DNA from 4 places in the Mesorhizobium sp. W016 genome. Region 1 is predicted to be linked to each of the others. Evidence: predicted binding sites of a transcription regulator. Region 1 holds the regulator's gene; each other region holds the start of a gene.
What was found. Region 1 encodes LexA, which represses DNA repair genes until DNA is damaged. Its sites were predicted from a motif close to TGTTCNNNNTGTGTTCNG; they were not measured.
Positions count from the first base shown of each region.

Region 1 (7,319 bases):
TGTGTGCGGTCCGGCCTCGCCACGAAGGAGGAATGATTGAAAGAAGGACTACCGATGACCAGAAACGCCGACCATACGGAGGGTGATCCGTTCTACCATGGTACCCGGGCGGATTTGAAACCCGGGGATCTGCTGAGCGTCGGCCACCCTTCCAATTTCAGAGGTAAACCACTGTCATGGATCTATTTCACCCAGACACTGGAAGCCGCCATCTGGGGAGCAGAGCTTGCAACGGGTGACGGTCGTCAAAGGATTTACATCGTAAAGCCGACGGGGTTTTTTATGGATGACCCTAACCTGACCGATAAAAAATTTCCCGGTAATCCGACGAAATCCTACCGCTCCCGTGATCCGTTGCTCATCCTGGGGGAGCTCGCTGAATGGCAGGGTCATACACCGGAACAATTGAAGGCAATGCACGATGGGCTTGCTCGCCTGAGGGCGGAGGGCCGGGATATGATTGAGGATTGAGCGTCCTTGGCGAGTGATCGTCAATTCCGGCGCGGTGGACGCGACCGCACGGACTTTCGCACTTTGCGCGTTCATGTAGCATAGGAGGTCTGGGGCGCAAGGGGCAGACCCGATGGCTGGACGTGGCCGGGGCACGAAGGAAGGCGAAGGCGGCGAGGCAAGCGTCAGCGAACGCTCGCTGTTTGCCGATAGTCCCTATGCCGAGCCGCTGCCCCTCGCGCTGCCTGAGCCGCATCCCGGCATAGCGCCCGCGCTGCCCGGTCACGCCTTGCCGGCGCAAGTCACAGCGCCCGGATCTATCGCCCGACTGCGCAGACGGCTTCGCCGCCCGTCATGGCCCGCGCTCCGCCGCAGCCTTGCCGTGGCCGCCAACACGGAGCTCGACCGGGGCGTCGCCTTCCTGCTGGTCCCGGTTTTCCTGGCAGCCGGCGTCATCGTCTACTTCTCGCTGGCCGGCGAGCCGGGCTTTGCGCAGCCAATCGCCATTGTGGTGCTGGCGACATGTTGCGCTGTCGCCACGCGATCGCGGCCGAGGACGCATCTGTTCTGCATGGCCGCGATGCTGTGCGCGCTCGGCGTCGTCGCCGCCAAAGTCGAGACCTGGCGCGCCGGAACGCAGATGCTCGGCTCCGAGATCCAGACACGGCTGACCGGCCGCGTCGTCAGTCTCGAACAGATGGAGAGCGGGCGCATCAGGCTGACGCTCGACGTGGTTTCGACCGCTTACCCCAAGCTGCGCTACGCCCCGGAGCGGGTCAGGCTCTCGGCGCGGACCGTTCCCGCCGATATGACCGCCGGCTCCCTGATCACCGGCTATGCCAGGCTGTTGCCGCCGACCGGTCCGGTGCGGCCGGAGAGCTACGATTTCTCCTTCGACAGCTATTTCACCGGTATCGGCGGCAGCGGCTTCTTTCTCGGCAATCCGAAAACCATTGCTACGCAGGGACCGCCGCCGCTGACCGCGCGGCTCTCCTCGGCAATCGAGAGCGCGCGCGAAAACATTGCCGACCATATCAGGGGCAAGATCGGCGGCGCCGAAGGCGAGATTGCCGCGGCGTTGATTGTCGGGGTGCGCGCCGGCATCCCGGACGAGGTCAACGAAGCGATGCGGCGCACCGGCATCTACCACATCATCTCCATCTCCGGCCTGCACATGGCGCTGGTTGCCGGCACCATCATGGCGTTGCTGCGTGGCGCCTTTGCGCTGTTTCCCGATTTCTCTTCGCGCCGGCCGGTGAAGAAATATGCGGCCGCGGCAGCGCTTGTCTCGATCGCCGCCTATCTCGTTATTTCAGGCGTCGTGGTTGCCGCCGAGCGCAGCTTCATCATGCTGGCGGTCATGCTTGTCGCCGTGCTGTTTGATCGCGCCGCACTCACCATGCGCAATCTGGCGATCTCCGCCATTGCCGTCATCCTGGTGTCGCCGCACGAGGTGGTCGGTCCCAGCTTCCAGATGTCGTTTGCCGCCACTGCCGCCCTTGTCGGCGCCTATGCCGGCTGGGCCGATTACCGCGCCGACAAGGTGAGAACGCCGCTGGCAAAGCGCTCCTTCGTCGGCTTCCTGTCGCGAAAATTCGCGCTGGCCATGGGCGGCCTCGCCATGACCTCGATCATCGCCGGCAGTGCAACCTTGCTGTTCGCCATCTGGCATTTTCAGCGTGTGTCGCCGCTCAGCCTGATCGCCAATCTGGCCGTGATGCCGATTGTTTCGTTGATCGTCATGCCCTTTGCCGTGCTCAGCGCACTGGCGATGCCGTTCGGCGCCGACGGGCCGCTCCTCTATGTGATGGGCAAGGGTCTGATGGCGATGATCGCTATATCGGCCTGGATTTCCGAGCGCTCGCCGGTCGACGCCGTCGGGCTGATCTCCATCCGCTCGGTGCTGTTGGTGGCGGTCGCCCTCGTCATCGCCACCATGGCCACCACCTGGCTCAGGCTGGCGGCCGTGCCTTTCGCGCTGGCCGGCCTGTTGACGGTGCCGCAGGTGCTTACGCCCGACGTGCTCATATCCGAGGACGCGCATCTGGTGGCCATGCCGATAGGTGGCGGCGAACTCGCCCTCAACCGCGAACGCTCCAACGAATTCACCACGGACAATTGGAAACGGGCGCTGCGGGCCGAAACCATTATCCCGCCCGAGATTTTCGAGGCAACAGATACGCGGTTCGATCTCGATCCGCTCGATCTGCCGCCCGGGTCGCCCTTCTATTGCATGGGCGATCTCTGTATCGCCCGGCACCCTTCCGGAGCCATTGTAGCGCTTGCGAAAGACCGCAAGACGGCGCGGCCGGCCTGTGCCTTCGCGAGCCTGATCGTCATCGATGACGCCACCGCCTACAATCCGTGCCGCGACCCGCTGGTGCTGGTCGTGACGAAGAAACAGCTGGCCCGCGACGGCAGCGCCGCCGTCTTCTTCGATCCGCAATCGGCAGCTGCAGCGCCAACCATCCGCTTCGCCGTCGACAAGCCGTATCGCCCCTGGCACGAGCAACGCCGCTTCTCCCGCGAAGCGCGCGGCCTGCCGCCTTACAACCAGCGTGAAAAATACAAACCCAAGCCGGCTCAGTAGCGCCGGATCAATCCGACAAGCTTGCCCTGCACCTTCACCCTGTCCGGTCCAAAAATGCGGGTCTCGTAGGCCGGGTTGGCGGCTTCCAGGGCGATCGAGGCGCCCTTGCGGCGGAAGCGTTTCAGGGTCGCTTCCTCATCGTCGACCAACGCCACCACGATCTCGCCGGGGCTGGCTGTGTCGGCATTGCGGATGATGACCGTGTCGCCATCGAAAATGCCGGCCTCGATCATCGAATCACCCTTGACCTCGAGCGCGTAGTGTTCGCCGCCCATGATCATATCGGGCGGCACCGAGATCGAATGGGTCTGATGCTGGATGGCGTCGATCGGCACGCCGGCGGCGATGCGTCCCATAACCGGGATTGAAATCGCGGAAACGGCATCGTCATTGCCGGCCGACATCGAACGCGACGGCGAGCCCGGCTTGATCTGGCGGCCGAGACCGCCTTGGCCCATCGCGCCTTGTCCTTGGCCGCCTTGCCCTTGGCCGGTTTGACCAAGACTGCCCTGAATCACGCTCGGCGAAAACTTCCTCGCCGCATTGAGGCCTGGTGCGATCGAGTCGGGCAGCCGCAGCACTTCCAGCGCGCGCGCCCGGTTCGGCAGCCGGCGAATGAAACCGCGCTCCTCAAGCGCCGTGATCAGGCGGTGGATGCCGGACTTGGAGGCGAGGTCGAGCGCTTCCTTCATCTCGTCGAAGGACGGCGGGATTCCGCTCTCCTTCAGGCGTTCATGGATGAACATCAGAAGCTCATGTTGTTTGCGCGTCAGCATCGCGGCCCCCAAGGGTTCTGAAACCAGAATCAGAAAAAACAAACCCAGAACAAACACTATCTGTTCCAGTTGTGTTCCGCAACCTTTTAAAGTTTAATGAATGTGTTGACGTTTTGTTCAGCGTAACGTTCGGCGCTGCGAGCGCCGCCTGCGCCCCGTTGCCAGCAACGGGGTGAAACGAAGACAAAGTGCCCTGCGTCGTCGGCTACGATCGCCGCTTCCTTTTCGGACGGGGCTGCGCAGCATCCGCGCGGGGTTCTCTCTGGGCATAGACCCGCAGCGTGTAGCCGATGTGAGCGGTCATCAGAGTTTTCGCACGTTCGACGTCGCGATCGAGGGCCGCTTCCATCAGGGCGGTATGGTGTTCGATCGCCACGGCGTCGCGCAGGGCCGCCACGGCCTTCCGGTGTCCGTCCGTGCGGCCGGCGGCGGCGCGCAGCGTCGGGGCCAGACCCAGAAAGCGGTGATGGCGATGCAATTGGTCGGAAATCGTTGCATTGAAGCGCAGCAGCCAGCTGGATGTCGCGGCACTGAGCAGCGCCGCATGGAAGGCATCGTGTTTTTCGTACCACGCGTCGACCGCATCATCCGATGGATCGTCGAGAACAGACCCGCACCGTGAGAGACGATAGTGGGCGGCAACGACCGCGTCTTCCCACTCACGGTCGCCCTTCTCGATCGATTCCACCAGCAGGGGCAGTTCGACCACCAGCCGCGCACGTGCCAAATCCTCGAGCTCCGCCCGAGAGACGGGAGCGACCGCAAACCCGCGGTTGCTGATGGCGGTCACAAGCCGTTCCGCCTCCAGCCGCGACAGCGCCTCGCGCAACGGCGTCCAGCCGATGCCGTAGGTGTTGCGCAGCGTGCTCAGCTTCAACGGCGCGGCAGGCGCCAGCCGGGTCGCAAGAATATCGCGCCTGAGCAGGCGATAGGCCACTTCCGTCTTCGAGGTCTGCTCGTCATCCAGCATCGTGATCCATCAGACATAAACGCTCGGGCGGATCATTATATATCAAAGCCTTTCAATGGGTGAATTATATATAATGTTTGACAGTTCAAGGGCGACCACTCAAGATCACCGGCATGTTTGGGCGGCAGGCTCCGCCGCGCGCGTTTGTCCATGGAGGGGCGCCGGATCATGAGCACGACACCCGATCTCGCTACAATCGAAGCAATGGATGCCGCCGATCCGCTGCGCTCCATGCGTGAACGCTTTGTCTTGCCGCAAGGCGTGATTTATCTCGACGGCAATTCCCTGGGCGCCGCGTCAGCGGTCGTCTTCAGCGAACTGCAGCAGGCCGCCACGCAGGAATGGGCGCACGACCTCATTCGCGCCTGGAACACCGCCGGCTGGTTCAACATGCCGGTGGAACTCGGAGATCAGCTCGGGCGACTGATCGGCGCGGCTGATGGGCAGACGGTGGTCTGCGACACAACCTCGATCAACATCTACAAGCTGCTGCACGCAGCGCTCGGCATGCGGCCGGATCGGTCGGTCATCGTTGCCGAGGGCGACAGTTTCCCGACCGACCTCTACATGGCCGAAGGCGTCGCCTCGACCCGGCCGGGAACGCGGCTGCGGCTGGAGGGCGTCGACGCGGCCGCAATCGAGGAGCTGATCGACGACAGCGTTGCCGTCATCCTGGTCAACCACGTCAACTACAAATCCGGCCAGTTGCGCGACATGGCGGCGCTGACGCGCAAGGCACATGACGCCGGCGCGCTGATCATCTGGGATCTCTGCCACACGGCCGGCGCCTTGCCGGTCGAACTTGACCGTGCCAATGCCGATTTCGCCGTCGGCTGCACCTACAAATACCTCAATGGCGGCCCGGGCTCGCCAGCCTTCATCTACGCGGCCGAGCGCCACCATGACGATGCCCACCAGCCGCTCAGCGGCTGGTGGGGCCATGCGCGGCCCTTTGCCTTCGAGCAGGGCTTTGCCGTCGGCAGCGGCATTCGCCGCTTCCTGTGCGGAACGCAGCCGGTGCTGTCGATGCGGGCGCTCAAGGGCGCGCTCGATATCTGGAACGACGTCGATATGGCGGCGGTGCGCAGAAAAAGCATCGCGCTGACCGACCTGTTTATCCAGCTCGTCGAAGCCAGATGCGGCGCCTACCGGCTTGAACTGGAAAGTCCTCGCGACGGCAGCCAGCGCGGCAGCCAGGTGTCGTTCCTCCATCCGCATGGCTATCAGGTGATGCGCGCGCTGATCGAGCGCGGCGTGATCGGCGATTTCCGGGCGCCGTCGACCATCCGTTTCGGCTTCACGCCGCTCTATGTCGGATATGGCGATGTCTGGCAGGCGGTCGAAGTCCTGGAGGATATTCTGCGCACCGGCGCCTGGCAGGACGCCCGCTTCGCGGTGAAGACCGCGGTTACGTGAGAAACCAGAGCAATTTCAGGAAAAGTGTGAAGCGGTTTTCCGTCCGAAATTGCGTCAATCAAAGAGCTAGAGCATTTCGCCGTTTCCGTTAAACGGTGAAATGCTCTAGAGCCGGGTGCGGACCGTCCAGAGCTCCGGAAACAGCACGACCTCCAGCATCTTCTTCAGATAGGAGGCGCCTGAGGTGCCGCCGGTGCCGCGCTTCAAGCCGATGATGCGCTCGACCGTTGTGACGTGGTTGAAGCGCCAGCGGCGGAAGTAATCCTCGAAGTCGACCAGCTTCTCGGCCAGTTCGTAGAGCATCCAGTAGCGCTGCGGGTCGCGGTAGACGGTTTGCCAGGCAGCCAGCACGTCTTCGTTCTCACCGCGCGTCTCGCGCCAGTCCGTGCGCCCGGCATCGGCGCCGATGTCGAAGCCATTGCGCGCCAAAAGCAGAAGCGCCTCGTCGTACAGCGACGGCGTGGCCAGGATCGCTTCCAGCCTGTCCGTAAGATCGCGCCGGTGCTTGTGCGGCCCGAGCATGGCTAGGTTGCGGTTGCCGGCCATGAACTCGATGGCGCGGTACTGCCACGACTGGAAGCCCGAGGATTGGCCGAGCGCGTCGCGAAACTCGGTGTATTCGCTTGGCGTCATCGTGCGCAGCACGTCCCAGGCATTGTTGAGCTGCTCGAAGATGCGCGCGACGCGCGACAGCATCTTGAAGCTCGGTTCGAGGCGGTCGGCGCGGATCGAGCGGATCGCGGCGCCGATCTCGTGCAAAGCGAGCTTCATCCACAATTCCGATGTCTGATGCTGGATGATGAACAGCATCTCGTCATGGGCCGAAGACAGCGGCGCCTGCGCATCGAGCACCTTGTCCAGCTGCAGATAGTCGCTGTAGGACATCCGCTCCTTGAACGACATCTGCGCGCCATCGGACGCCGGATCGTGCGGCTTAATCAATTGCTCTTCTCCGCGCGCAACCGGAAGCGCTGGATCTTGCCGGTCTGGGTTTTGGGCAAGGCGTCGATGAACTTCACCGAACGCGGATATTTGTAGGGCGCGATCGTTGCCTTGACGTGGTCCTGCAGGCGTTTGACGGTCAATGCGTCCGGCGAAACACCTTGCACAAGCACGA
Region 1 covers NZ_JBTTIF010000002.1:3,904,814-3,912,132, forward strand. The annotation lists gene arr (NAD(+)--rifampin ADP-ribosyltransferase) at 55-471, shown strand; gene ACYG9V_RS19415 (ComEC/Rec2 family competence protein) at 584-3,040, shown strand; gene lexA (transcriptional repressor LexA) at 3,034-3,816, opposite strand; gene ACYG9V_RS19425 (GntR family transcriptional regulator) at 4,022-4,786, opposite strand; gene kynU (kynureninase) at 4,955-6,202, shown strand; gene kynA (tryptophan 2,3-dioxygenase) at 6,308-7,144, opposite strand; gene ACYG9V_RS19440 (AMP-binding protein) at 7,141-7,319, opposite strand, start outside.

Region 2 (7,319 bases), 1.6 Mb from region 1:
CGGCTGCAGTCAGTAGCCGAGGAATTCTACTCGTTCGTGCACAATCTCGTGCGCCAGGTTCTGGGCGAGGAAGGAAAAGCCTTCTTCCCGTTCATCTTCTGCCTGTTCGCCTTTGTGCTGTTCACCAACTTCCTCGGCCTGATCCCTTATTTCTTCACCGTCACCAGCCAACTGGTCATCACCGCCACGCTGGCTCTGTTCATCATCCTGATGGTGCTGGCGGTCGGCCTGTACAAACATGGGTTGAAATTCTTCGGCCTCTTTGTGCCCCATGGCGTGCCGCTGCTGCTGCTGCCGTTCATTTCGCTCATCGAAATCATCTCGTTCCTGGCCCGTCCGGTCAGCCTGTCGCTTCGACTGTTCGGCAACATGCTTGCCGGTCACATTGTGCTCAAGGTTTTCGCCGGTTTCATCGTCAGCCTGGCAAGCCTTGGAGTGGGTGGCTGGATCGGCGCCATCGGCCCGCTTTTCATGACGGTGGCGATCACCGCTCTCGAATTCCTTGTTGCTGCCCTGCAGGCCTTCGTGTTCGCGGTTCTGGCCTGTGTCTATCTCAAGGACGCACTGCACCCACACCACTAGAGACTTAAGCTGGCGGCAGGACGCCCCAGTGGACTTGGACAACATTACCCATCGCAAGGAGAAACAAGATGGACGCTGAAGCTGCAAAGATGATTGGCGCGGGCATTGCCTGCATTGGCATGGGTGGCGCTGGTATCGGCGTTGGCGCGATTTTCGGAAACTTCCTCGCCGGCGCGCTGCGCAACCCGTCCGCCGCACAGGGCCAGTTCACAAACGCCCTGATCGGCGCCGCACTTGCCGAAGGTCTGGGCATCTTCTCGCTCGTCGTCGCCCTGCTCCTGCTGTTCGTCGTCTGACGGCGTCACAACCAAGCCTGTTCGCCGCTCCTTGTTAGGCGGCGACTGGCCCTTGATGATCTCTATCAGGGGGAAAGAACGCAATGGCGAGCACGACTGAAGCAACTCAACCCGCCGCTGGCGAGGCGACTGCGACCACTGAAGTTGCGCATGGCGAAGGCCATGGCGCATTTCCGCCGTTCGACAGTTCGACCTTTCCATCGCAGATCCTGTGGCTCGCGATCGCTTTCGGGCTGCTTTACCTGCTGATGTCGCGCATCGCATTGCCCCGCGTGGCGTCTGTTCTCGACGCGCGCAGCGACCGGCTGACGTCGGACATAGACGAAGCCAATCGCCTCAAGAACGAGAGCGATGCGATGGCGGCCGCTTATGAACAGGCTTTGGCTGAGGCACGCAACAACGCATCGGCGATTGCCCAGAAGGCAAGCAACGCTGCGAAGGCCGAAGCAGATGCCAAGCGCGCCGAGGCCGAGGCTTCCGTTGCCGCCAAACTGGCGGAAGCGGAAACGGCCATCGTTGCGGCGAAGACGAAGGCGATGTCCGGAGTGAGCGCGATTGCCATCGATACGACCGATGCGATCCTGAAATACTTCGCCACCGGTGCTGCTACAAAATCCGAGATCGAGCAGGCCGTGAAGGCCGCACTTGCAAAGTGAGTCGACAATGAATGCTACCAGTCTAGCTACACTGTGGGTTTTCATTGCACTGCTGGTGTTTCTCGGTGTGCTGATCTGGGCCGGCGTCCCGAAAAAGCTCGGCGCCTCCTTGGATGGCCGTGCCAGCCGGATCCGCAAGGAGCTCGATGAAGCCCGCCGGCTGCGCGAAGAGGCCCAGCAACTGCTCGGCCAATACCAGAAGAAGCGCAAGGAAGCCGAGCAGGAGGCCGCAGCCATCGTCGCTGCCGCCAAGCGCGAGGCCGACATGCTTGCCGCCGAGGCGCACAAGAAGACCGAAGACTATGTCACCCGTCGCACTGCGCTTGCCGAGCAGAAGATCGGCCAGGCCGAGCGCGAAGCCGTCGCCGAAGTGCGCGCCAGCGCCGTCGACATCGCCGTCGAGGCGGCCCGCACGCTGCTTGCCGGCAAGATCGACGCCAAGGCCGGCGCCGACCTGTTCAAGTCCGCGCTGCAGGACGTGAAGGCCAGGCTGAACTGAGCGGGGTTACTCGCTGACATCAAGCCGCCCGGGCAACCTGGCGGCTTTTTTGTTGAGCGGCGACGGAGATTGGCGAAGGCGGTGGTGCGCCTGATCTCCCCCTCGAGGGCCCTCGAGGGGGGGATGTCGCCAAAGGCGACAGAGGGGGTCCGTTCGACCAGGCGCGACGCTCTTTCTGCGACCAAGAAGGGCTAGCACTTCACGCGCGCGACCCCCTCTGGCCTGCCGGCCATCTCCCCCTCAAGGGGGGAGATTAGCTGTCCAACCCGACAAACCCTTCTTCTTCCACCACCTCAACCCCACCCAGCCTGAACGGCGCGAATGATGCCCGGTGCAGCCTTGCCACCGGCCCATGCGCTTCGATCGCGGTGCGGTGCCGCACGGTGGCGTAGCCCATATGGACCTCGAACCCGTAGCGCTCGTGATGGCTGCCGCAGCCGCACATCATGCGGTCGCGCATCACCTTGGCGACGATCGAGGCGGCGGCGATCGATTGCGAGCGCTGGTCGCCCTTGATCAGCGCGCGGCCTTCGCAGAGGAGGCCCGGCGGCACATCGCGGCCATCGGCCAGCGCCAGCTTCGCCTGGATCGGCAGGCCGGCAAGGGCGCGGCGCATGGCTTCCAGGCTGGCCTTGAGGATGTTGCTGCCGTCAATGCCTTCGGCGCTGACCGAGGCCATCGACACGCCGAGCGCTGACCCCAGGATTTTCAGGAACAGCGCCTCGCGCTGCAAATGGTTGAGCCGTTTGGAATCGTCGAGCCTGTCGGGAATGTTGGCGGGATCGAGGATCACGGCCGCCGCCACCACCGGCCCGGCCAGCGGACCGCGGCCGGCCTCGTCCATGCCTGCCACCGGCCACAGGCCTTCCGCCATCGCCTTCGTCTCGAAGGAGAAGTCGGGCTTTTCGACGATTTCGAAAAGAAGCGGAGAATCGGAACGTGCGCGAGCCATGTTGCGGCGAGGTTCGCATCGGCTCCGATTCTCCGCAAGTCCCTCCAAGGTCGAGTGGGGCAAGACCGGGAGGGCACCGTCTGCAGGCCGGGGGACAGGCCGGACGGGATTCTTGGGTCGCCTGACAGCCACGAGGGCAGGGCAGGCGCTACTCTCAGAGCAGCATCAGCTGCTCGGTCGCCTTGGCGGCGGCGACAAACTGGTCGGTTCGGAGCGTGCGCCGCTCGGCGTTGAGGCCGAGCCGCTTGGCCGTGATCTCGAAGCGCCGGCCGATCTGCCAGGCATAGGGGCCGGCGCCTTTCATCCGCTTGCCCCATTCCGAATCATAGTCCTTGCCGTCGCGCATCGAACGGATCAGCGACATCACGTGCCGATAGCGGTCGGGATAATGGCGCAGCAGCCAGTCCTTGAAGATCGGCGCCACCTCGAGCGGCAGGCGCAGGATGACATAGCCGGCCTCGCGGGCGCCTGCGGCGCGTGCCGAATTGAGGATGCGCTCCATCTCCTGGTCGGTCAGGCCGGGAATGATCGGCGCCACCATGACAGAGGCCGGAATGCCGGCATCGGAAAGCTGCCGGATCGCCTCAAGCCGCTTGGTCGGCGTCGACGCGCGTGGCTCCATGGTGCGCGCCAGCATGCGGTCCATCGTTGTCACCGACAGCGCCACCTTGGCCAAGCCCCGTTCGGCCATGCGCGACAAGATGTCGATGTCGCGCGTCACCAGATGGGATTTGGTGACGATGCCGACCGGATGGCCGCGCGCCTCCAGCACTTCGAGGATCTCGCGCATAATCCGGTATTGTTTCTCGATCGGCTGGTAGGGATCGGTGTTGGTGCCGATCGCGATGGTGCGCGGCTGATAGCCATCCTTCGACAGTTCCTTGTCGAGCAGCCGCGCCGCATCCGGCTTGGCAAACAGCTTCGCTTCGAAATCCAGCCCCGGCGACAGGCCCATGAAGGAATGCGTCGGCCGGGCGAAACAATAGACGCAGCCATGCTCGCAGCCGCGATAGGGGTTGATCGAGCGGTCGAAGGAAATGTCGGGCGATTCGTTGCGGGTGATGATGGTGCGCGGCTTCTCGACCTGCACTTCGGTCTTGAACGGCGGCAATTCCTCCAGCGAATTCCAGCCGTCGTCGAACACATGCCGGCTGACCGGCTCGAACCGGCCGGACGGGTTGATGCCCGCGGAACGGCCGCGGTTGCGATCCGGACGGACGCGCATGCCGCTCTGTTCGATCATCGCATTGGCCATCTCGGCTCGCCCTGCTCCGAAAGCAGCAATGTCCGCACGCACGATATGTTCCATTTTGGCCCTTTCCCAAGGACTGTCGGCTGGCTGTCGAATCGCTCTGTTCATGAAAATAATCCTATTTCGCTGATGAGAACAAAGCAAGAACTTTTTCGTTGGGCCATGCAAAACTGGCGCTGCGCCGGGCTTTCCGCTATTCGGCTAAAAATGCTCAGCGTTCTCATCGAAACCCGGGATGACGAAGAAGGCCTTGCCCGCACGCTCGCCTCGTTGATCGGCGGCGCGGTCGAGGGCGTGGTGCGCGATGTCATCGTCTGCGACACCGGCTCGACCGACCAGACGCATCGGGTTGCCGATCATGCCGGCTGCCACTTCGTGGCCGGCGGCATTGCCGCGGGAATCAGGCAGGCGAAGGGTGACTGGCTGCTGTTTCTGGAACCCGGCGCAAGGCTGGCGGAGGGCTGGATCGACGACGTTGTCGCTCACACGGCGCGGCAAACCATGCCGGCGCGCTTTTCCCGTGCGCGCGGCAGCCGCACGCCGTTCTTGTCACGGGTGTTTTCGGGCAACCGGGCGCTGGCCGAAGGGCTGGTCATCAGCAAGCGCCAGGCCGCTGCCCTGTCGAAGAACGCGCACAGCGCCGAAGCCCTTGCGCGCGGTCTCGCCACCAGGCGGCTCGACGCCGAAATCTGGCTGGCGCCGAAGAAGTGATGTTTCTTCCTTCTCCCCGTTCACGGGGAGAAGGTGCCCGAAGGGCGGATGAGGGGCAGCGCCATCGTCTCATCCGCATTGGCACGGTCGCAGCACCATCCCTCTTTTTCGCCGCAAAAAGCTATTGTGCATTGCACAAAAGCTGACGCGGGATTAGCATTCCGTTGATGCGGGATATCGGGGTTTGGGTAGTGCCGGAGCGGTAAGCAAGCGCCGCGTCGTCGTTGCTGCCGTTCATATCTGAGGACCCCGATGAACCTTTCGTCCCCTGACAAATCCGGCGCCCCCAGTCTGGAAGCCATTGCCCGCAACGGCAGCCTGCTCCGCCGCATTGCGGTGCGTATCCCGACCTATCTGTCCGACCTGCGCGAAAATCCCGCATGGCTGCCGATGTTCGTGCTTGCCCGCACCATGCCGGCGCGCAAGCTGCACTGGCTTGGCGCCAAAGCCGCGCGCCCCGCGCAGAGTGCCGGAGCGACGATGTTCAGGGGCGTCGACCTCAAGTCGATCGTCGCGGCGCTGCGCACCGATGGCCTGTTCTCCGGACTGGTCCTTCCGCAGGCAATCCACGAAGAGATCGCCAGCTTTGCTCAGAGCACGCCGTGCTTCGGCAATTTCGACCGCCGGCTCGAATTCATGCCCGGAGAACACGCAGAAGCCGAGAAGCGGTTCGGCCGCTCTTTGCTCAGCGGACACTATTTCGAGCGCATCCTCGGCTGCAAGGCGGCACTCGCCATCCAGAACGACCCGCTGCTGCTCGACATCGCCCAGCACTATCTGGGCGGGCAGGCAAAGCTGATCACCACGCGTGTCTGGTGGAGCTTTCCGACCGGCGAGGCTTCCGACGCCGACAAGAACCTTGCCTCGCTCGGCAAATATCATTTCGATCTCGACGACTGGCGGATGCTGAAATTCTTCTTCTATCTGAAACCCTGCGATGCCGGCACCGGTCCGCATGTCTATGTCAAAGGCAGCCACAACAGGCGCAGTCTCAAGCACCAGCTGACGCTGCTGGTCGGCCATCCGGCGCAAGACGTGCTCAAGGTCTATGGCGACGACAGCCCGGTCACGCTGACCGGCGAGGCCGGCCTCGGCTTCGTCGAGGACCCGTTCGGCTTCCACATGGGCACCGTGCCGTCCACCACGCCACGGCTGATGATGGAGGTCGGCTTCGGCGTCTCGCCGCCCTCGCGCCGCCGCTTCCACGGCGAGCCGGTCATCCGCTGACGCCGGAGCGGATCTCGACCGGCATCCAGCGCGCTTGCCGCCGGGCAATGCGACCCTCTTTGTTCTCGGCATCATAGTCCATTGGGACCGGCTCGCGGTTGAACCGCGGCCGGTCATCCAGCGCATTGACGATGACGATCGCTCTCGGTTCGCCGTCGGTGGTCACAGCAGCGACATAGACGCCGCAGTCCCGGCAGATGAGATAATCGGCGGTGCGCAATCCGAACCGGTATCGGTGCAGCCGGGCCTCGTCCTCGACCGCGACGATCAATCGCCCCTGCGGATCGGCGGCGGCGCGCGAACCATGCCGGACACAGAACGCGCACTGGCAGGCGCGGATCTCCATCTCGGACGGCTCAATTCCGGTTTCGAAGGTCAGGTGGATGTTGCCGCAATGGCAGCCGCCGCGGTGCGCGCTCATTGGATCTCTTCCGTCTTGACTTGGCGACAGACTATCCGCCCGACGACCCGGAGGAAATGACCTCTCGAAGGCGCAGCCGCCATTCTGCCTGACAAAGGCAGCACTTGGCCGGCTTTGCCTTGGTTTACGAGGCGGCCTTGCCGCGCCGCAACTGCTCGTCCAGGCGCGGCATGATCTCGACGAAGTTGCAGGGCATGTGGCGGTAGTCGAGCTGCGGTTTCAGGATGCCGTCCCAGGCGTCCTTGCAGGCGCCGGGCGAGCCCGGCAGCACAAAGACGAAGGTGGCGTTGACGACGCCGCCCGTCGCCCGGCTCTGCACTGTCGAGGTGCCGATCTTGTCGTAGGAAATGCGGTGGAACACTTCGGAAAAGCCATCCATGCGCTTCTCGAAGATCGGCTCCAGCGCCTCCGGCGTCACGTCGCGGCCGGTAAAACCGGTGCCGCCGGTGGTGATGACGACATCGATGTCTTCGTCGCGCGACCAGCCCAGCACCTTGTCGCGGATTTTCTCCCGGTCGTCGGTGACGATGTCGCGCGCGGCCAGGACATGGCCGGCCTCGGCGATGCGATCAGCCAGCGTCTGGCCGGATTTGTCGTCGGCAAGGCTGCGCGTATCGGACACCGTCAGCACCGCGATGCGCACCGGGATGAACGGCCGGCTCTCGTCAATTTTGGCCATCGGCCCCCTCCGAAGCGATGCTTCGTGTCGCGGCGACAAACCAC
Region 2 covers NZ_JBTTIF010000002.1:2,269,899-2,277,217, forward strand. The annotation lists gene ACYG9V_RS11245 (F0F1 ATP synthase subunit A) at 1-582, shown strand, start outside; gene ACYG9V_RS11250 (F0F1 ATP synthase subunit C) at 651-878, shown strand; gene ACYG9V_RS11255 (F0F1 ATP synthase subunit B) at 962-1,534, shown strand; gene ACYG9V_RS11260 (F0F1 ATP synthase subunit B) at 1,542-2,033, shown strand; gene ACYG9V_RS11265 (ribonuclease HII) at 2,287-2,985, opposite strand; gene ACYG9V_RS11270 (PA0069 family radical SAM protein) at 3,140-4,294, opposite strand; gene ACYG9V_RS11275 (glycosyltransferase) at 4,445-4,948, shown strand; gene ACYG9V_RS11280 (hypothetical protein) at 5,201-6,175, shown strand; gene ACYG9V_RS11285 (GFA family protein) at 6,165-6,596, opposite strand; gene moaB (molybdenum cofactor biosynthesis protein B) at 6,721-7,275, opposite strand; gene ACYG9V_RS11295 (4-(cytidine 5'-diphospho)-2-C-methyl-D-erythritol kinase) at 7,262-7,319, opposite strand, start outside.
Region 2: a site for LexA is predicted at 4,369-4,386, ahead of ACYG9V_RS11270 (PA0069 family radical SAM protein). Genes of this name have one in related genera too.

Region 3 (7,319 bases), 3.0 Mb from region 1:
CCGGAGGATACCGATGTCGCCAACGCGCTCGGCGCCGTCGTCGGCCAGGTCCGCGTCTCCGCCGAAGCCCGCGTCAGCCAGCCCAGGGAAGGTTTGTTTCGTTTGGCGTCGGGGCAAACGGTGCGCGACTTCACGGACGAGGCCGAGGCGATCGCGGCAGCGGAGGCTGATGTGCGGGCGATTGTGGCCGAGCGGGCGAAGGATGCCGGCACCGACAACGCTGAGATAGAAGTTTCGACCGAGTTCAAGGTGTCTACGGTTGAGGCCCAACGGATGTTTATCGAAGCGCATGTGGTGGCGGTTGCATCGGGTCGGCCGAGGATTGCGGTTTAGGATCTCCCCCACGAGGGGGGAGATCAGCAGCTTCAAATTCCCCGCCTTCACCCTAAGCTGAATTGACCCCTCACCCCCGACATGCCAAAGGCCGCAAAGCCTTTCATCTGGAGAAGCCCTGATGACCGATCGCGTCGAGATCGCCGGATTGCGGATTGCCCGCGAACTGCATGACTTTGTCGGCGAAGCGCTGCCGGGTACCGGCATTGCCGCCGACGTCTTCTGGAACGGCTTTTCGGCCATCGTCCATGATCTCGCGCCGAAGAACCGGGCGTTGTTGGCCAAACGCGACGCCATGCAGGAACAGATCGACGCCTGGCACCGCGCCAATGGCGCGCCCATCGATATGGAGGCCTACAAAAGCTTCTTGCGTGAGATCGGCTATCTCGTGCCCGAAGGGCCGGCCTTTTCCGTGTCGACCGACAATGTCGACCCCGAGATCGCCACCGTTGCCGGGCCGCAGCTGGTGGTGCCGGTGATGAATGCGCGTTATGCGATCAACGCCGCCAATGCCCGCTGGGGCTCGCTCTACGATGCGCTCTACGGCACCGACGCTATTGCCGAGACCGGTGGCGCCGAGAAGGGCAAAAGCTTCAACCCCGTGCGCGGCGCCAAGGTGGTTGCCTGGGCGAAGAGTTTTCTGGACGAGTCCGTGCCGCTCACCTCGGGCAAATGGGCCGGCGTGAACGGGCTGACGGTTTCGGGTGGCACCTTGCGGCTCGGCGCCGGCGCCAGCGGCACGACGCTGGCCAACCCGAAACAATTTGCCGGCTATCGCGGTGACGGCGCCAACCCGGAAGCCATCCTGCTGGTCCAGAACGGCCTGCACATCGAGATCCTCATCGACCGCACCAACCAGATCGGCCGCACCGACCCGGCCGGCATTGCCGACGTGATCCTGGAATCGGCGCTGACCACCATCCAGGACTGCGAGGATTCGGTCGCGGCGGTGGATGCCGAGGACAAGGTCATCGTCTACCGCAACTGGCTCGGCCTGATGAAGGGCGATCTGGCGGAGGAAATCAGCAAGGGCGGCAAAACCTTCACGCGCAAGCTCAATCCGGACCGCGCCTGGACCGCGCCCAGTGGTGGCGCGCTGAGCTTGCCCGGCCGCTCGCTGATGCTGGTGAGAAACGTCGGCCACCTGATGACCAATCCGGCCATCCTCGACCGCGATGGCAACGAGGTGCCGGAAGGCATCATGGATGCGGCGCTGACGGCGCTGATCGCGCTGCACGATGTCGGCGCCAAAGGGCGGCGGATGAACTCCCGCGCGGGCTCGATGTATGTGGTGAAGCCGAAGATGCATGGGCCGGAGGAAGTCGCCTTCGCAGTCGAGATTTTCGACCGCGTCGAAGCGCTGCTCGGTATGGCCAAAAACACCATCAAGATGGGCATCATGGACGAGGAGCGGCGCACCACCGTCAACCTCAAGGAGGCGATCCGCGCCGCCAGGGAACGCGTCGTGTTCATCAACACCGGCTTCCTCGACCGCACCGGCGACGAGATCCACACCTCGATGGAAGCCGGCCCGATGATCCGCAAGGGCGACATGAAGCAGGCCGCCTGGATTTCCGCCTATGAGGCGTGGAATGTCGACGCCGGGCTCGAATGCGGGCTGGCCGGCCATGCCCAGATCGGCAAGGGCATGTGGGCGATGCCCGATCTGATGGCGGCGATGCTGGAACAGAAGATCGCGCATCCCAAGGCCGGCGCCAGCACCGCCTGGGTGCCGTCGCCGACGGCGGCGACGTTGCACGCCACGCACTATCACAAGGTCGATGTCCATGCCGTCCAGGCGGCGCTCAAGAGCCGGCCGAAGGCGAAGCTCGATGATATATTGTCGGTGCCGGTGGCGGTGCGGCCGAACTGGACCCCCGACGAGATCCAGCGCGAACTCGACAATAATGCGCAAGGTATTCTTGGCTATGTCGTGCGCTGGATCGACCAGGGCGTCGGCTGCTCGAAAGTGCCCGACATCAACGATGTCGGCCTGATGGAAGACCGCGCCACGCTGCGGATCTCCTCGCAGCACATCGCCAACTGGCTGCACCACAAGGTGTGCTCGCAGATCCAGGTGATGGATTCGCTGCGGCGCATGGCGGCGATCGTCGACCTGCAGAACGCCGGCGACCCGCTCTACCGCCCGATGGCCACCGATTTCGACAATTCCATCGCCTTCCACGCCGCCTGCGACCTGGTGTTTAGAGGCCGCGAACAGCCGAATGGCTATACGGAACCGGTGCTGCACGCACGGCGGCTGGAGCTGAAGGCGAAAGAGCGGGCGAATTAGCGCCTGCGTTTCCCTCCCCTCAAGGGGAGGGTTACGCCGCCTGCGCTACCCGCTCCGACATCATGCGGTAGGAAATCGCCTCGGCCAGGTGAATTCGGCCGACGGTTTCGCTGGCGTCGAGGTCAGCCAGTGTGCGCGCCACTTTGAGCACGCGGTGATAGGCGCGCGCGGAAAAGCCGAGTTTCTCGCTGGCGTCTTTCAGCAGCGACAGGCCGGCGGCATCCGGCATCGCGATGTCCTCGATAACAGAAGGCGAGCAATGGGCGTTGGTGGTGGCGCTGGTAACGCCCAGCCGCTCGAAACGTTCGCGCTGGATGGTGCGGGCGCGCGCCACGCGCTGGGCGACGGCTGCACTTTTCTCCGCTCGGTCGGGCCGGATCAGGTCGGCGGCCGAGACCGCCGGTACCTCGATCCTGAGATCGATGCGGTCGAGCAGCGGGCCGGAAATGCGCGTCTGGTAGTCGGTGCGGCAGCGCTCACCGCGCAGGCAGCGATAGCCGGGCTCGCCGGCCATGCCGCAACGGCACGGGTTCATCGCCGCCACCAGCTGGATGCGCGCTGGATAGGTGACGCGGTGGTTGGCGCGCGCGATCATGCAGTCGCCGGTCTCCAGTGGCTGGCGCAGCGCATCCAAGGTCTGCGGCGTGAATTCGGGAAACTCGTCGAGGAACAGGACGCCGTTATGGGCAAGCGATACTTCGCCCGGCCGCGCCCTGATGCCGCCGCCGACCATTGCCGCCATCGAAGCCGAATGGTGCGGGGCGCGGAACGGCCGCCGGTCGGTGAGCTTGCCTTCGCCGAGCTCGCCGGCCACCGAGGCGATCATCGAGACTTCAAGAAGTTCCTTGGGCGCCAGTGGCGGCAGAATTGAAGGCAGCCTCTGCGCCAGCATCGATTTTCCCGAGCCGGGAGGCCCGACCATCAACAGATTGTGGCCGCCGGCCGCCGCCACTTCCAGCGCCCGCTTGGCGCTTTCCTGGCCCTTGATGTCTGAAAGGTCGGGCAGGTCGCGGGCCGAGACATGGATGCCGGGCTCGGGCCGCGACAGCACCTGCGTGCCGCGAAAATGATTGGCGATGGCAATCAGGCTGCGCGGCGCCAATATGTCGAAATCCTTGCCCGCCCAGGCCGCTTCCGGCCCGCAGCCGAACGGGCAGATCAGGCCTTTTCCCTCGGCATTGGCGCCGATCGCCGCCGGCAGCGCACCGGCGACCGTGGCAATGGTGCCGTCGAGCGACAATTCTCCGAGCACGACATAGGAGGCCAGCATGTCGCCCGGAATGGCGCCAAGGGCGGCCATCAGGCCGAGCGCGATCGGCAGATCGTAATGGCTGCCTTCCTTGGGCAGATCGGCCGGAGCGAGGTTGACCGTCACCTTCTTCGACGGCATCGACAGGCCCGACGCATGGAGGGCCGCCTGCACCCGCTCGCGGCTTTCGGCCACCGCCTTGTCGGCCAGGCCGACAATCTGCATGCCGACCTTGCCCGGCGCGATCATCACCTGGACATCGACCGGTACGGCCTCGATGCCCTGGAAAGCAACCGTGCGAACCCGCGCCACCATCTTGCTCTGCCCCCGGATATCAGCTCGCCTCGGCCTTGTGGTTCAGACCGCGAGCGACGTCAGGACAAGACAACCATAGATTTCAGGCCAAGACAAGAACATTACAGGAACATGCATTCGTGGTGGTTGCAGCGCGCTGTGCCGGTTGCAAAAACGGAAGATGGTTGAGCAAAATGGAACGGCTGCTCCGCCTCCTCGACCGCGTTAACAAGGCGACTAGGCCCTTCGGCAATCTGAGGGTGTTGCTTCTAAACGGTGATGAACGCATCGACCGAACCTGAAAGCGATCGATCGATCGCGACCTGCGGTGGAAGCCACTCCATGACAGGATATCTGAAAGGCCAAGGCAGGGCGATCCGGCGCGAAGAGCCGCTCTCCAGAAAAATCTCGTTTACAAGGTCTATGAACCGCCCGCGGTCTCGTTCGATTCGTTTCAAAGTTTGCGAACGAATGTAATCCCGGGGAATTCGTCGCTCCTTCAGCGCTAAGACAGCCTCCGCGATGGATCGAGGATCGGGTGGAACTGTAAGCGAATAGTCATCATCCAGATAAAGGTCTCGGCCGCCATGGCTCGGCGTCGTGACCACTGGAAGCCCCGCGAGAAGATATTCCGTGCTTGCGAACATTGGTCCTTCCAGGTGAGAGAGACAGATTCCCACGGCTGCACGATTTAGATGCGTGTTCACCTGAGCCGGTGCCAATCGGACAGGCTTGCCGGTGCCGTCAAACTCGTTGATAAAGACGTGATGCGGCGCGAGCTCCCTATGCCGATTTATTCGCGCTCTTTCCGACTCCGTCGTGGAGGATCCGCTTGAATCTCGATAGAAGACAAATGCGCAACGCTGGATGCCAAGCGACAAGTCATGGCGCTTCCACGGAGCCAGCTGCGCATTGTAGATTGCATCAAATTCTACAGGGACGTCATCGAGAGGCCTGAATATGTGTTCGGAGGTTGTTGACGTCTTGTTGTGCAGGACGGCGGCCTCGCCGGACTGGTTCAACAGATCAGCCTCTGGCTGAGTGTTGGAAAGGAAGATTAGCGAGTGACGGGGGTTCTTGAGTCTATGCAGAACGGCATAGGTCCGAATGGTTTTGACGCTAGCACTGTTTTCGATGGACCAGGTTGGCGAGATGAGAAACCAGGCGCGGTGGCTGCGTGGACGGAAAGGCATATGACTTGCTAATCCGAGCGGCGTACCGGACATTCCCGAATAGGATATGAACGGATCGTCCGACAGCAAACTGGCCTGAAGAGCAGGTTGCGACTTCGCGGAAGGGTGCCCTTTTCTGAGGTTGTGGCCATGACGCAGCATGGCTCTGACAATCTCGAATTTGGTAGGAGGGCGATACCCGTGCTGTAGGGTCAACATGCGGCAATTGCGATCTTGAGTGCGGAGAAAAACTCGCTTCGATAGAGAGAAATTTGGCAAAGAAACACCGCCATTTGATCGACGGAATATCTCAGGCGATCAAATCTGGTGTACGGAGAAGCGCCTCTTGAAAGAAAACATCGTCCCAAGCGGAGCTGGTTCTCACATCGCGCTACCAACCGTATCCGTTTGCGTAGGCTGTTTCAATCAAGAGGCATTCATCGACACTGCGATCCGATCCGTAGCGGCGCAGACATACACTGCGTTCGAATGCGTGGTGGTCGATGATTTTTCGACCGACGGTTCCCGCCGAAGGATTGAAGAGTGTCTGTCCCAGCTTGGCGACAGTCGTTTCCGCTTTCTGCCCCGACTGCAAAATGGCGGGCAGTTGACAGCAATGATGACCGGGCTTGACGCGACAGCCGGGCCCCTGATCTCCTTTCTTGACGGTGACGATGCTTGGCATCCTGACTTCATAGAATGCCATGTGAGAGCGCATCTCAGCCAAACCCGTATCGCGGCAATGTCGAGCTCCGATGAGGTGGTGATAGATACGGCCGGCAACCTGCTTGCGGGCGGTCATCCCGTATTCCACCTGAACGACCCGCGATCGATGCCGAAAATGAGCGGCTACCTGCATGTCGACACCGAAGCTGACCCGACATTATTATTTATTGATCGGGGTACCGTGGGTTGGTTTTGGTCAACCACATCGGGGATGATGTTTCGTCGAGCTCCGCTTGAAATCATGCGTCCATCCGATCCGGACGAAATAAAGATATGTGCCGATGGTTATATGGCTCGTGCCGCCCATATGATCGGCGGAACCGTGAGGATTGGGCGGGCTCTTGGCAGTTATCGGCTTCACGGCGGCAATGGCTGGGCGGACGGGCGCATCCTGGGTACCGGAGTTGGCCTCGGCAGGATGTCGCCTGATACTGAAATAGCGATACGGCGGGCACTGGCCAATCGTTGGTGCGAAGTGGCGCCGGGACTGGCGCATTTAATCTCCCGCCACTCAATGCGCAGGACCTTGGTCGACCTGATCGGACTGTCTGCGGCTTTTGCATTGCTGGAAAAGAACTCCGATGCGGGTTTTCTGCTGAAAGACTGGGCAACACCACAGCGAAAATTGCAGACCAGACTTATCGGTCTCCTTCCTCCGAAACTGAGGCCTCGGCGCTTCCGGGACATAGTTTGATTTGATGAGCCGCTTGCTCGGCAGTCTTACCCGATAAAGAGCATCTTTCGATGCTTCTCTGGACCCACCAAAGTCCTCCGTAGCAACGCACACTACGCGGCCAAATTCCGCCGCTTCGCCTCTACCGCGTCCCAGAACAGGCTGGCGATATCCGCGCCACCAAAGCGTTGCACTTCGCGCACGCCGGTTGGCGAGGTCACGTTGATCTCGGTCATGTAGTCGCCGATCACGTCGATGCCGACCAGGATGAAGCCGCGCTCTTTCAGCGACGGGCCGATGCGGGCGCAAATCTCGCGTTCGCGCTCCGTCAGCTCAGTCTTTTCGGCGCGGCCGCCGACATGCATGTTGGAGCGAGAATCGTGGTCGGCCGGCACGCGGTTGATGGCGCCGACCGCCTCGCCGTCGATCAGGATGATGCGCTTGTCGCCCTTGCGCACATCCTTCAGATAGCGCTGGACGATATACGGCTCGCGTGACAGCTGGGCGAACATTTCGAGCAGTGAGGCGAGGTTGCGATCGTCTTCCTTGAGATGGAAGATGCCGGCGCCGCCATTGCCA
Region 3 covers NZ_JBTTIF010000002.1:923,083-930,401, forward strand. The annotation lists gene ACYG9V_RS04945 (hydantoinase/oxoprolinase family protein) at 1-333, shown strand, start outside; gene ACYG9V_RS04950 (malate synthase G) at 455-2,626, shown strand; gene ACYG9V_RS04955 (YifB family Mg chelatase-like AAA ATPase) at 2,658-4,190, opposite strand; gene ACYG9V_RS04960 (glycosyltransferase) at 4,439-5,503, opposite strand; gene ACYG9V_RS04965 (glycosyltransferase family 2 protein) at 5,688-6,761, shown strand; gene gshB (glutathione synthase) at 6,854-7,319, opposite strand, start outside.
Region 3: a site for LexA is predicted at 4,285-4,302, ahead of ACYG9V_RS04955 (YifB family Mg chelatase-like AAA ATPase). Genes of this name have one in related genera too.

Region 4 (7,319 bases), 1.1 Mb from region 1:
CTGTTCTCCAGCGCCTTGCCGTTCTGGCTGGAGATGGTGGCGCTGACCCGGATGCCGGCCAGGCTCTACGGCACGCTGACCTGTCTGGAGCCGGCGCTGGGCGCGCTGGCCGGCTTCCTGTTCCTGCACGAGATCCTGAGCCCGTTGCAATGCGCGGGCATTGCCGCAGTCGTCGTCGCCGCCTTCGGCGCCGCGCTGACCACCAAGCCGCCGGTGCCGTCGCCGGAATAGTTGCCTGAAATGGGTATGTGACGCCGATGCCGTGGTCCGCCGATCCCGTGTCCGGTTGCTCAAGCGCCCGCAGCATCGATATATGGATCGATGTATGCGCAGGAGATCCAGATGAGCAGGGCCGACAGCATTGCTTGAGCCGTCCGTGATCAAGGCAATACTCCTTGTCGGGTTCGCCGCTGTCGTTGCGGCTCTCGCCTGGCGGCTGGCGCGGTCTCGTCGCAGAGCCCGGCTTCGTGAAGATCCGGCCAACGACTACGCCGTGCGCCGCGACTGGTCGGGCAACCACGGCAAGCTCAATCATTCGTCCTTTGTCTATTTCGATGCCGATCGCGACGGCCGCTACGGGCTCGGCGACCGCCCGATGGCCGGCATCATGGTCAGACTGCATGATGGCGACGGCCGCTTCGTCGCCGCGGCGCGGAGCAATCGCGGCGGCTTTGCCAATTTCCTGGCGTCGACGAAACGTCGCGCCGCGCCCATCCATGTGCCGGGCAGCTACCGCTTCAGCGTGTCTGTGCCGCCCGGCTGGCGCTCGAGCAGCGCCAACGAGGTCCAGTCGCAGCACCTCCGGCCGCTGCCGGGCTCGCCCACCGGGCTGGTCTCGGAATCAATGCTGCAGCCGGTCGGCCTGTTTGCGATACGCCGGCTCAGCGGCCGCGTAGCGGACGGTGTCTCGGCGAGCATCTCGGTGGTGGCGAAAGGGCAAGAGGTGGCGGTGCATCCGCTCAGCGATGGCTTCCGCCTCGATCTGCCCGATGACGCCGACGCGATCGAAATCACCGGCGGTGGCATGGAACGACGACTGGCCTTGTCGGCCTACCCGACCGAACTCGGCCTGCTGTCGCCCGAGAACGCGGCTGTCGACAGCGCCGCGTCCTTGCAGGCCATCGGTTTCGACGATGTCACGACGCGCGGCCTGCGCAAGGTGCCGTCCGGTTATGCCGGGTTGACCTGGTTCAACCTGAACGCACTGGCGCGCGATCATACCGAAGGCAGCGAAGGCTACGTCAACGGCAATATCTCGGGAGACCATGTCTGCTATACGAGCAGCGGACACCCGGCCGAATTGTCGAGCGACAAACCGTTCGGGTTCCATTCCGTGATGCTGACAGCGGCATGGTTGAAGTCCGAAGGCGAAACCGCACTGGTCGAGAGCTGGCTTGGCGACCGGCTGATCGCCAGCGACACGATCGTCCTGTCGGCACTGGCGCCCGTCCACTATGCGCCGATGCTGGCGGCGGTGACGCGCGTGCGTTTTTCAACGAGCCACTATTGGCAGCTCGTGCTCGACGATCTGGTGGTTGTGCGCTGAAGCGTGTCGCGATCAATCGGGGTGAAAGGGTTTATCGCGGATTGGAAGCACCGTTCGCGGTGACCTGCGAGAGCTTGCCTTTTTTGACCAGCACCGGTTTCAGATAGGTTTTCTTCATTTCCACTCTCCACGTCGGGCACCCAAAGCCCTGTTCCCGGCCAGACGGCACGAGGCGTCCGGATGATCGGCTGTTAGATGGTGACCGGCCCGGAGCCGTTACCATTGTCGGCTGTAACCTGCGAGAGCTTGCCCTTCTTGACCAGCACCGGCTTCGAATAGGTCTTCTTCATGCCGCATCTCCAGTGTCAGGCGGGCCGCCAGATCAGGCGACAGTCGGACTCAACGACCTCACTCGATCGGGCCGGAACCCGCTCCATTGGCGAGCGCCGTAACCTGCGAAAGCTTGCCTTTTTTGACCAGAACAGGCTTCGAATAGGTTTTCTTCATAGTGAATCCTCCAAGCTTACGCGATAATGCCAGACGGATCGGCACTGTCAACCTTCGCGGCCTCGCTGTCCCATCCCGGTTTTTCTTGGCGCCGATGCGCTAACTGCAAGTCCACCTTCATCGACAAAGCGTTGTTCTTGGGCGTGCATGGCGTGGCCGGGTTGCGGTGCGAAAAATGTCCGAAACTGCGGCGGGTCTGGCCTGGTTGGTCGGCCTGCTCAAACAGAGCGGCAATGCAGCGCGGAGGGGTCCAGCCTAAACATTGGCCTTGCCGTCGCGCCGCACTCACAGTTCCTTCTCCGCCAGTTCGCGGAAGGCGTCGGGAACCGAGCGCCGGGCTTCCAGCGCCACGGCGCCATAGCCGACAGCCTCTCTGCCAAAGCGCTGGCGGATCTTGTCGATGGCGCGGTCGGCGCCAAAGCGCGCCAGGCCTTGCCTGCTGCCGGGCCGCTGCTTTTCATCGGCAAGCCCGAGCGGCAGCTCCAGCTGCAGCTCGGCACTTTCTTCCAGCTGCGACACCGAGATCGCCAGCAGCGAGATGGTCTTCTCCCGAGGGTTGGCGGCCAGCACGCCGCGCACCAGCTCCCCGGCGATTTCGGCCAGCATCGCGGTTGCCGAAATCGGCTGATCGAGCGTCAGCGAGCGTGTGACAGCGTGCAGATCGGCGAAACGCACGCGCACCGTCACCGTGCGCCCGGGCCGTGATTTCGCCCTGAGCCGGCTTGCGACCCGGTCTGCCAGATGCAGCAGCACGGGTCCGAAGATACGCGCCTCGGCCGGCCGTCCGCCAAGCGCCGACTGCGCGCCGGCGGAATGCGACCGCCTGTGGGTTTCGAGCTTTCGCGGGTCGCGGTTCCATGCCAGCGACGCCAGCTTTTCGCCGGCGGCGGGCCCGAGTAACCTTCGCAGCGCCCCGCTATGCGTCTTTGCCAACTGGCCGATGGTCTCGATGCCGATCTCGGCCAGCCGCGCTCTGGTCGCCGGGCCGACGCCCCACATCAGCCCGACCGGCAGATCATGCAGGAAGGCAAGTTCGGTGTCCGGATCGACCACCACCAGGCCGTCGGGCTTGGCCACCTGCGAGGCGATCTTGGCCAGATGCTTGGTGCGCGCCACGCCGATCGAGATCGGCAGGCCGAGCTCTGCCCGGACGCGCCGACGCACCGTGGCGGCGATCTCGGCCGGCGGCCCGAACAGATGCGTGCAGCCGGCGACATCGGCAAAGGCTTCATCGATGGAAATCCGCTCGACCAGCGGCGTGAAATCGTCGAGCACCTTGATGGCGGCGTCGCCCAGCCGCTGATAGTCGGCGAAATGGCCGCCGACGAAAATCAGTCCGGGGCAAAGCTCGCGCGCGCGTCGTCCGGGCATGCCGCCGCGCACGCCGAAAACCCTGGCTTCGTAGGAGGCGGCAAGCACGACGCCGCCGCCGACGGCGATCGGCTTGCCCCTGAGCGCCGGGTCGAGCAGCTGCTCGACCGAGGCGTAGAAGGCGTCGAGATCCGCATGCAGGATGGTGGGTTCCATCCCGACCGTTCCCTTTGCGGCGTTGCAGCATTAGCCGCGTCTGTTGTGAGAGGCGTTTTTCCGAACAAATAGAGAACAAACAGGGCCTATTGTCAAGCGAAGCGGTTGCCGCCGGCCGGTCCGTTCCAGGTCGGGCCGTCGAGTGCTCCGCCTGGGCATCGGACCTGCGGAACATTGTCTCTCGCCTCAGCGTTCCTATCCGCGACGGGACGCTGTTTTTGTGGAGGCCGGTATGGGCCAGTTCGAGATGATCGACCTCGTCAGCGTCGTTGACGCCTGCACGAGCGATCGCGTTGCCGGGCACTGCGTGTCAATGGCCAGGGCGGTGGAGGAGTTGCGAGTGCTGACCGGTGATTTCGTATCGCCGGACGAGACGGTGGCCAACGCGCTGTCGGCAGTGGCGCTGGGGCGCGGCTGCGCGGTGGTGTTCGACGAGCGAGCGGGCGCCGACATCTTGCTGACGCCGTAGCGCGGCGGCGCCGGGTTGTGGCAGCCAGAAAAGTCGAACAGCGTGCAAAAAGCTGTGCAGGCATGGCCCCATAACCGGGGCGTGGAAAAGTTCTGCGCGTGGGTGTATTCTCCAGGTCGCAAGCGGTCGCAGACCGCATAGGGGGAGAAATGACATGCCGAGGGTTTCAGAACTCTTTTTCAAAACTGCCATCTTGTTCCTGATGTTGGGGATTGCGGCCGGCCTGCAGATGGCGATCTCGGGCGACCACGCCGCTTTTCCGGCGCACGCGCATATCAATCTGCTCGGTTGGGTGACGAGCGCCATCTTCGGCGGCTACTACGCGCTCAATCCGCAAAAGGCGGCGCGTCGCATCGCCATGATCCACTACGGGCTCTACACACTCGGCCTGGTGATCATGCTGCCGGCGCTGTATGTGATGCTGCAGGGAAACCCGGCGCTTGAACCGATCGTCGCCGGCGGCTCGCTCATCGTCGCCGCTGCCGTTCTGGTTTTTGCTTTCGTGGTGTTTTCGCCCGAAACGGCGCGCTCGGTGTCCGGCGTGGTGCCGGCTTCTCGCTGACTGTTCGCGCAGCGATCAAGTCCGACCCGCGTTCGCGACCCGCCACGCGGGTTGGCCAGGCCGATGGCCGCAGCCGCTGGCTGCGGTGTCTATCGCCGCGCCGGCGCTTAACATACCCGAGTCCCACCACGTATTATTTCGTGACTATTTGGCGCCGGAACCTTCCCAGATATCGCGCGTTGCGGCGACTGTATTCGCGCTGCCTTATATATAGGCAGACTTGAGTACGTCCACAGCATGGGTTGGGGGAGGAGCAGGCCACCATGTCGAACAGAGAAATCGGAACGTCGGCCTCACTGGGCCGACGCATCGCCGATCTGAAAGCCAGGATGCGAGACGCCAGCGTTACTGAACACGAGATGCAGACCTTCCAGAAGGTCGCGGCCATCATGGGGGGTGTCGAAGGCTCCCTACGCCTCGACGCCGACGACCTGATCGCGGCGTCCTTCGTCACCGAGGCGCTCGGCGATCCCGGGTCGAACTGAAGGCCAGAGCCCGTCGGCACTCAAGTGCCGGCGGTCGATGGCCCGATTCGCAGCGCTGCATGCGAGCGTGCCCGCACCGCCCGCGCCGGGGATCTCTTGCGCACTTTGAAGCTTTCAGGCGAGCGGCCTCCACGGCGCTTGAAATATCGGACTTCGCGTTCGTGCTTCTCGGCTGCCTCGCGGCTGTCGAACGTGCTGAGATTGCGTCGCCGTCCAGCCCTTGACCACAAGGGCTAAGCCAAAATCGCCAAGGCGCCTTAAACGAAGGATCCGGCAGCCGGATCCTTCGAAATATCAATCGCGATGCTCCGGCATCGCCTTCAGCTCATCCTTGGTCCAACTGGTGACGGCGTGGACGTCCCGGGAAACTTCTCGAAAGTCCGCGGTCGCTGCCTTACACGTCGTCGAACGGGCCGCCGCGCCTCGCCAGGTCGTGACCAATGGCGGCTTCCTCGGCGTCGTCGGGCAAGGCATCGTCACTGTCCTGGTAGGGGTTGTCGTCATCCTCCTCGGGCAGTTCGCCTTCCTTCTCGACACCGGTGGTGTCCGGCAGGCTTTCCTCATCTGCTCCGTCGGGCAGGACCGTTGCGCCACGCAGCGCATCCCAATCCTGCCGACCCGGCGTCGGCGCTTCCACGTCGTCATTGGCGATCCTGTCGCGGGCATCGTTTTTGCTCGGTGGCGCCTCGACCTCGTCATTGGGTTTTCTGTTTCGTTCTTCCATGATTGCCTCCTCTGGGCGGCTTAGCGTCGAGAAGGTGGAACTCACTTCCGGCTGCCAGGTTCCGGCAACCACTCCATCTCCGTGGAACCAATTGCCGCCAGTCTGCTTTGCCAAGGACTAGTCTGCTTTGCCAAGGAGATGAATCCAGAGGAGCTGGACCATGAAGACTTTCCCCCTCATCCCATGCGTGCTGCTCTTGGCGCTGGTCGACCCGGCGGCCGCGCAGGACAATAGCGACCAGAACGGCCCTGCCGCGCCTTGCCAAGCGCAGCCTCAGGACGATGGTCAGAAGCCGCCGGTCGCCAATGGCGGCGGCGAATCGACCAGCACGCTCGGTCCCTGCGGCGGCGTGCTGCAGCCGCCGCCCAGTGGTGACCAGGGTATGACGCAGCCGCCGCCGGATCAGGGCAAGACGCCGGTGATCAAGCCTGGCGAGGTGCCTGCGCAGCCGCCGAAGCAATGACCTTTGCTTGAAACTTCACGGCGTGGCACGAAGGCGGTCGGTTCCGGTCTTGGCCGGGCGCGACGCGGTCACCGGATCAATGCCGGCGCCGGCCGCGATCGCCACCGGAATTGGAGCCGTGCATCGTCCATGTCGAAGGTCTCCTGAGGGATTGTGCTTCAATGCGAATCTTGCGGGTGCGGGTTCTGCTGGCATGACCGGAAGCCGATCAATTTAGTCTCCGCTTGCGGAACAAGACCGTACCGGCTGCGTTTGCCTCCAGGAGCCCGCCACCTCGATCTGCGCTGTTTTCGCCTCATGCGGGAACACGGCGGAGCTCGCCAACAACGACAGGAGACGAAGATGAAAACCATCCTTATTCCCGCCGTCGCCGGGCTCGCCATGATCGCTGGTATCGGCATTGCCGCCGCCGACGAGGTCATCGTCACGCAGCCGGCACAGCAGCAGGTGATCATCACCCCGGAACAGCGCACGGTCGTGCACCAATACGTAAAGAAACATCCGCTTGCCTCGGTCAATCTGCTCGGCGTCGAATTGAATGTCGGCACTGCCTTGCCTGACACTGTCGAGCTGCAGGAGGTTCCCGACGTTCAGTACAGATACGCCGTCGTCGACAACCATACCGTGTTGGTCGACCCCAGCACGCGCAGGATTGTCGAGGTGGTCGAGTAACGCTCGACAACCTAACCATTCATCGGTGATACGGCCCTGTCGTTCTTCCCAAAAGGGCGGCAGGGCCGAATGACGAACATGATGAAAGGAGAATTGCCATGTTGCCGCATGTCGAGACCCCGAACTCCGCCAATGTTGCGGCGTGTTGCGACAAGTTGCTGGCCGAGCGCAACACGGCGCTGTTATCGATGAAGGAAGCGATCGCGCTCCTGCGGGAGCGCACCGGCACCGATCGTTCGGATGCCGACCTCGCCGGGCTGATCGTCAAGAAAGCGGCGCTGCTCGGCGTTGCGGTGATTTCCGACCCGCGCTGAGATGTCTCGTCACTCAAGACGCCGGCCGAATTTTCGGCTAATGTTTTCGTGGAATCTGGACCAACCGACCGGACCCAACCACGGAGGCTTAAGTGACGGACGTCAAACAG
Region 4 covers NZ_JBTTIF010000002.1:2,763,140-2,770,458, forward strand. The annotation lists gene ACYG9V_RS13755 (EamA family transporter) at 1-231, shown strand, start outside; gene ACYG9V_RS13760 (hypothetical protein) at 377-1,546, shown strand; gene ACYG9V_RS13765 (hypothetical protein) at 1,738-1,836, opposite strand; gene ACYG9V_RS13770 (hypothetical protein) at 1,895-1,993, opposite strand; gene dinB (DNA polymerase IV) at 2,279-3,520, opposite strand; gene ACYG9V_RS13780 (hypothetical protein) at 3,753-3,989, shown strand; gene ACYG9V_RS13785 (heme-copper oxidase family protein) at 4,144-4,551, shown strand; gene ACYG9V_RS13790 (hypothetical protein) at 4,815-5,036, shown strand; gene ACYG9V_RS13795 (hypothetical protein) at 5,431-5,760, opposite strand; gene ACYG9V_RS13800 (hypothetical protein) at 5,921-6,223, shown strand; gene ACYG9V_RS13805 (DUF1236 domain-containing protein) at 6,566-6,895, shown strand; gene ACYG9V_RS13810 (hypothetical protein) at 6,994-7,209, shown strand; gene ACYG9V_RS13815 (DUF2934 domain-containing protein) at 7,302-7,319, shown strand, end outside.
Region 4: a site for LexA is predicted at 3,581-3,598, ahead of dinB (DNA polymerase IV). Genes of this name have one in related genera too.